Regions from separate parts of the Cobetia sp. L2A1 genome, predicted to be linked through region 3. Evidence: predicted binding sites of a transcription regulator. Region 3 holds the regulator's gene; each other region holds the start of a gene.
The links. The regulator LexA, encoded in region 3, represses DNA repair genes until DNA is damaged. The targets are predictions, from matches to a motif close to TACTGTNTANNTANACAGTA.
Positions count from the first base shown of each region.

Region 1: a site for LexA is predicted at 995-1,014, ahead of dinB (DNA polymerase IV). Genes of this name have one in related genera too.
Region 2: a site for LexA is predicted at 1,039-1,058, ahead of GQR90_RS05210 (YqiA/YcfP family alpha/beta fold hydrolase). Genes of this name have one in related genera too.

Region 1 covers NZ_CP047025.1:2,817,223-2,819,497, reverse strand. Annotated here, with positions in the region: gene dinB (DNA polymerase IV) at 1-976, opposite strand, end outside; gene GQR90_RS11985 (Na+/H+ antiporter family protein) at 1,171-2,275, opposite strand, start outside.
Region 2 covers NZ_CP047025.1:1,205,560-1,207,834, forward strand. Annotated here, with positions in the region: gene pgi (glucose-6-phosphate isomerase) at 1-1,012, shown strand, start outside; gene GQR90_RS05210 (YqiA/YcfP family alpha/beta fold hydrolase) at 1,168-1,920, shown strand; gene parE (DNA topoisomerase IV subunit B) at 2,114-2,275, shown strand, end outside.
Region 3 covers NZ_CP047025.1:965,729-968,003, reverse strand. Annotated here, with positions in the region: gene GQR90_RS04195 (TetR/AcrR family transcriptional regulator) at 1-323, opposite strand, end outside; gene lexA (transcriptional repressor LexA) at 842-1,471, shown strand; gene GQR90_RS04185 (hypothetical protein) at 1,587-1,826, opposite strand; gene GQR90_RS04180 (DUF6586 family protein) at 2,132-2,275, opposite strand, start outside.

The sequences.
Region 1 (2,275 bases), 1.9 Mb from region 3:
GTCGCCAGGCTTGCTCAAGCAGCGTCGCGAAGCTCTCGACCTCCGGCAGAGAAGTGCGGGAGGTCGGCAATACGCTTTCCAGTGTCGTGCTGGTGAAGTCATTGAAACGCACCTTGACGAACTGCTTGGCCAACACCGGCGTGTCATTGCGGACATGACGGCGGGTCAGGCGCTCCATCAGCTCAGGCAGTCGCGTAAGACATGCGGCAAGATCTGGCAGGTCATGATCGTAGGTGTTCTCTACGCTGATGGATTTTCGCTCTCGCTCAACCCTTACGGGACGGTCGTCAACACCCCGTGACAGCTCGTGCAGGCGGGTACCGAACTTGCCGAAGTGCTCGATCAGCGTGGTCAGTGGCACACTGCGCATGTCTTCGCAGGTCTCTATGTTCAGGCGTGTCAGGCGGGCGAGCGTTGCCGGGCCGACACCGTGCAGCTTGCCGACCGGTAGCTGTCGAATGAAGGCATCGCTGGTCTGCGGGGTGATGACGGTCAGGCCATCGGGTTTCTCCCAGTCGCTTGCGATCTTGGCTAGAAACTTGTTGGCGGCCACGCCAATGGAGAGGGTGATGCCGGTGCGTCTGAGAGCTTCTTCCTTCAACCAGCGCGCCATCCAGGTGGCGCTGCCTTGAAAGGCCGTCACGGCACTGACATCCAGATAGGCCTCATCCAGTGATAGAGGCTCTATCACGGGTGTCAACTCGAGAAACAGGGCTTGAATCTGTTCGGAAATGGCGCGATAGCGCTCAAAATCCGGCGGCACCAGTATCAGTTGTGGGCACAGGCGCAGGGCACGTGCCGTCGACATGGCCGAATGGACACCGAAGGCGCGAGCAGGGTAGTTGCAGGTAGCGATGACGCCACGTTGCTCCGTACGGCCACCGATGGCGATCGGCACGTCGCGCCACTCGGGGTGGCGAAGTATTTCGACGGCGGCATAGAAGCAATCGCAGTCGGCATGGAGAATCTTGCGCATTGGCGCATCATGCTGAAAGACTGGATGCTTGTCCAGTAACTGTCTAGTGGTGACGCCGTGTTCTGAGGTATTGCTGTCTTGTTGCCACATGATTCAATCACCAAGACAACGACAACGCCCGCCAAGGAGGTAACTCCTCCTTGGCGGGCGTTGTCGTGTCAGTCGTGTGGCGACTCATGGAGCCGTATGGCGTATTACAGCGTCATCGCGGCGATCCAGCCAAAGACAATAAGCGGGATGTTGTAGTGGATGAAGGTCGGCACCACGCTATCCCAGATGTGGTCATGCTGCTGATCGACATTCAAACCGGATGTTGGCCCGATGGTTGAGTCAGAGGCCGGTGAGCCGGCATCACCCAGCGCGGCAGCCGTGCCGATCAATGCGACGGTTGCCAGCGGTGAGAAGCCGAACTGCAGTGCAAGCGGTACATAGATGGCGGCGATGATAGGAATGGTCGAGAAGCTGGAACCGATGCCCAGCGTGATGAACAGGCCGACCATCAGCATCACCAGTGCAGCCAGTGGCTTGTTATCACCAATGATATGGAAAGATGCATCTACCAGTGTCTGGATATCACCAGTGGCCTTCATGACCGAGGCGAAACCAGCAGCGGAGATCATGATGAAGCCGATCAGCGCCATCATGCGCATGCCGGAAGTGAAGAGGTCATCCGCCTCCTTCCACTTGAACAGGCCGCCCAGTGACAGGATGGCGAAGCCTACCAGGCCTCCCAGGATCATGGAGCCAGAATAGAGCTGAATGACCAGCGCGGCGATGATGGCCACGACGCCCATGATCAGGCCACTACGCGTTGGGGTATGGTCTGGGGTGTAGCCCGGCACGTTGGTGGATTTGATCTCGCGGGTCGCATAGTCACGCGGCTTGCGGTAAGAGACGAAGACGGCAGTCAACAGACCGAGGAACATGCCGCCGACGGGAATCGCCATCGCCATGGGGACCATGCCACGTGTCACTTCAAGGCCCATCGCCTGGCCCGCCTCATTGATGTTGGCCAGCAGAATGTCGTTGAGGAAGATCGAACCGAAACCGACCGGCAACAGCATGTAAGGAGCCGTCAGGCCGAAGGTCAATGCACAGGCAATGGCACGGCGATCGAGACGCAGACGGTTCATCGCTACCAGCAGGGGCGGAATCAGGATCGGGATGAAGGCGATGTGCACCGGGATCAGGTTCTGGGAGGAAATTGCAACCAGTGTCACGCTGCCTAGCAGACCGTACTTGATGGCGGCCTGGCGGCGCGGAGTGCTCTCGCCATTGAGCATGCCCACAAGGCGTGCA
Region 2 (2,275 bases), 240 kb from region 3:
ACGCACTGCACGTGATTGGCTGCGATCACGACTGGACCCGGAAGGCCGCCTTGAAGCATTGATCAATCGTCAGCACTTCATCGGCGCTTCGGCCAAGCCGGAGAAGATGAGTGAGTGGGGCATCGCTCCGGAGCACCAGTTGCTGTTCTGGGATTGGGTGGGCGGGCGTTATTCACTGTGGGGCACTATCGGTCTGCCGATTGCGCTGAACGTGGGCATGGACAACTTCCGCCGCCTGCTGGCGGGTGCTCACGAGCTGGATGAGCACTTCCGCACCGCGCCGCTGGAAGACAATCTGCCGGTACTGCTGGCGCTGGCCGGTATCTGGAACAATAACTTCCTGGATATTCGCGCCCATTCCATTCTGCCTTACGACGGTCGCCTGGAATACTTCGCCAGCTACCTCGAACAGCTGGAAATGGAATCCAACGGCAAGTCGGTCACCAATGACGGCGAGATGATCGATTACTCGACCTGTCCGGTGCTGTGGGGGCAGTTGGGGCCGAATGCTCAGCACGCCTTCTACCAGTTGCTGCATCAAGGTACACAGGCGGTAGAGTGTGATTTCATTGCGCCGATGTGTCGTTATGATCATATCGAAGATGCCGAGACGCGCATGCACTTGAAAGCGCAGCATCGTCTGACGCTGGCCAACTGCTTTGCGCAGTCCCGTGTACTGATGCTGGGGGATGATGCCGTCCCGGGTGACGAAGAGCAGCCGAATCACAAACGCTATCGCGGCAACCAGCCGTCGACCACGCTGCTGCTGGAGACATTGACGCCAGAGACACTAGGCGCGCTGATCGCCCTCTACGAGCAGAAGGTCTTCGTACAGGCCACTATCTGGGATATCAATCCCTTTGATCAGTGGGGCGTGGAATTGGGCAAGCAGATTGCCACCGCGACCGAAACTACCATGACCAGTGGTGACGGCTTCGATAGCCTCGATGCCTCCAGTCGGGCATTGATTGAAGCGGTATGGAAGGCACAAGGGCAGGATCCACGCGGTTGAGGCGTGCCGTAGTGAGGAGTCTCGGTATCTGTTGATTTATACAGTATTCTCGCTATCCTATAAGCGAATCAATCGTTTACACTAGACAGCATGGCGCGGGCCAAGAGTGATCTCCCTGGAGAGGCTTCTTGCGCCCGCGCCTGCCGGGAGTGCTGATGGCCAGTTCACGATCCCCGTTGCAAGCATCTGCCGATCTTGAGCCGATGGCAGTCAAAGGTGTGCTCTATCTGCACGGTTTCAATTCCGCCAGTTGTTCGCCCAAGTCACAGTTGATGAAACGTGCTGCGCAGGAATTTGGGTTGCCCTTTGTCGCACCGGATATCCCCCCTCAGCCCATGCTATGGAAAGCCGTGGTGGATGAGGCTTATCAGACACTGTGCACTCGACTCTCGCTGGACCCAGCTGACCCCGCCTGCGACGACGCCATCATCGTGATCGGCAGCTCCATGGGGGGCTTTCTGACCACCTGGCTTGCGGGACGTGAAGCGGCGCGATTGGAAGGGCCTGATGGCCCCATGCACAGTGTGCTGCGCCAAGGGCCACGCACCGTGTTGATCAACCCTGCTGTGCGGCCGGTGCGGCTAGTCAGTGAATGGCTGGGCTCGACGCATGCCAATCCGTATACCGGCGAGACATTCATCGTGACCGAGGATTTCGCGCCTGATCTTGCCGGGTTTGAATCCGCCCCGGCGACCCCGCAGCGTACCCTCGTGCTGCTTGCCACGGCTGATGAGACATTGGACGTCAATGATGCGGCGAGCCTGTATCAGGATTGCCGACTGATCGTCACGCCGGGCGGTGATCACGGCTTTGAACGTCTGGCGGAATATCTGCCGGCGATCATGGCCCACGCCGGCCATCGATTGGCACCGGCGTTGGCCACTTCATTTCACGTCGAGCCTTGCTAGCGAAAGAGGGCTCTTCGTTCCGGTTCGTGAAGCCAGGCTGCCAGGTAGTGCCCACTGCCCAAGGTTCGCCACGTTCATGAAGCCGCTGATGTCATCGACATCGGGCTCACTCTTTTCTGGAAAATCGGGCAGGCTCAGCGTCGCCATCGGCGATGGGCCTGCCGGACGTCAACACCAAGGACATAAGGCTGCGATGAGTCAGTACAGCGCCAGTTCCATCGAGGTCCTCTCCGGCCTCGAACCGGTCCGCAAGCGGCCCGGTATGTATACCGATACGTCTCGGCCCAACCATCTGGTTCAGGAAGTCATCGATAACTCCGTCGATGAGGCGCTAGCCGGGCACGCGAAAGAAGTG
Region 3 (2,275 bases):
CGTAGGCTATTACGCTCTGCTGGCACCTCAAGCACAGTGTTCGCCATGACTTCCAGCAACACCTCAAGTGGAATCTGGCGACCAGCATACTCCTGCTCGACACTATCAAGAGCAGCATGGAAACGTTCGCTGAAGGGATCAAGATAGCGCGCAAAGACCGCCTGAATCAGCGACTTCTTGGAACCGAAGTGATAGTTGACCGCCGCCAGATTGACCTTGGCCTTGCTGGTGATGTTGCGCAGAGAGGTTTCAGCAAACCCGCGCTCGGCAAACAATACCTCTGCAGTATTGAGAATACGGGTGACAGTGTCGGTCTGGGCCATGGACGGAAGCCTTATCAGGTGATCGTGATGAAATACTGGAGCCGTAAGCCACGCAGACACTGATGTCCTTTCGTGCCGACTCTCTCATGACATGCTGCAAACGACCGATTCGCAAGGGGATGGCAAGGAGCAGGAAAAATATCGCTGCACTCGCCACTAACGAACATTCGTTTGAAACACAACGATTCTAGCTTGCCATGCTACCACTGACAATTCTTCGTGTTTCAAACAGCCAATGATTCAGTACTCGCTGATATTCAGTCCGAGAGGCTAAAACCTCACCACTCAAGGGCCTTGCAGGAATGTCACGCTTACTGACACAGCACATCAGACATGGCGAAAGGGGCTTGAAAACAGGTGTTAAAAGCACATCTCCACTGCCATGAATAATCTCCGAAAGCACTGAACACCCCGCAAGACACCTTGCATGACCGCCATGACTGGATACAATGACAGTTGTATGGATGCACACCCCGTGCCGTCAGCTCAAGATGCCGCCCAGGCCAAAGGCAATGCCCATGACCCAGCCGCTTACTCCGCGCCAACAGGACGTCTTTGATTTCATCATCAAGACCATCAAATCCTCCGGCTATCCGCCGACGCGTGCCGAAATCGCCCAAGCGCTGGGCTTTCGCTCCCCCAATGCTGCCGAGGAGCATCTACGTGCCTTGAAGCGCAAAGGTGCCATCGAGATGGTGCCAGGCACCTCACGCGGCATTCGCGTGCCATCAATGGCCGACGCTGGAGAATATGGCAACCCGGGCTTGCCTGTCATTGGTGAGGTTGCGGCAGGCAGTCCGATACTCGCCAGTGAGCATATCGACCGCCATTGCCCGCTACCCAGTGACTACTTCTCACCGGCCGCCGATTATCTGCTGCGTGTACGCGGTGTCTCCATGAAGGATGTCGGCATTCTGGAGGGCGACTTACTGGCAGTGCATCGCACCACCAATGTGCGCGATGGCCAGATCGTCGTCGCGCGCCTCGGCGATGAAGTGACCGTCAAACGCTTCCGTCGCGAAGGCCACTATGTGTGGCTCGAGGCCGAAAATGCTGACTTCGCCCCCATCAAGGTCGACCTGCGCAGCGAAAGCCTGGAAATCGAAGGCCTTGGTGTCGGTGTCATCCGCGATGGCGGCCTGCACTGACACGCCTCTCGATGCATTTACTTGCTTTCAGACACAAAAAACCCGCCAGGTGGCGGGTTTTTTGTGTCTGCGCTTGTGAGGTAATCAACGATGATCCAGATGAGCGCGAGGTACGTTAGTGCACCAGGCCTTCTGACTGCTCATTCTCATCTTCCTCACCATCCCACAGGCGCGTACGCGTGATGGCATGGTCAATCATCTCACGAGCGACTTCAAAGCGGTTGTCACGCAGTAGATCAGCGGCCTCATCCGAGATGCGAATGCTGAGCAACGGCTCGCCTTCACTTTCGGCTGCGCGCAGAATCACTTCACCATCTTCCATTTGCACAATTTCAAGTACGGCGGGATCGGACACGTCATTCCTCCTGCGCAGCATCACATAAGATGCCGGCGTGGTTGTGATCGTCAGCTTGACGGTGGGCAGGCCTCACGCAGCGTAGAAAAGAGTACGACCATGGCCAGAGCCATGGTCGTACTGATGAGGATGCGGGGCTTGCCACAATGAAAGCAGTCTAGCACCCACAGCACCGAAGCGTCATCTGAATGCCACGCGACAGACACGCTTGCCGCGGATACCAAGGCGTTCACGGCCGAGCCATTGACTGCCGGGTCATGTACTACCGAGCCATGTGCTGCCAGCAACATTCATTATCGGCATCACTACCACTCAACGCTCGACTCGCGCAATCCTGGCAATATGGCCTTGAATGCCACCAGCGCTTCAGTGAGACGCTCAACCAATGACGCATTGGCCGCAGCCGCGATAATCAAGCCATCGCCACGAATACGACTTTCTTCTCGGCG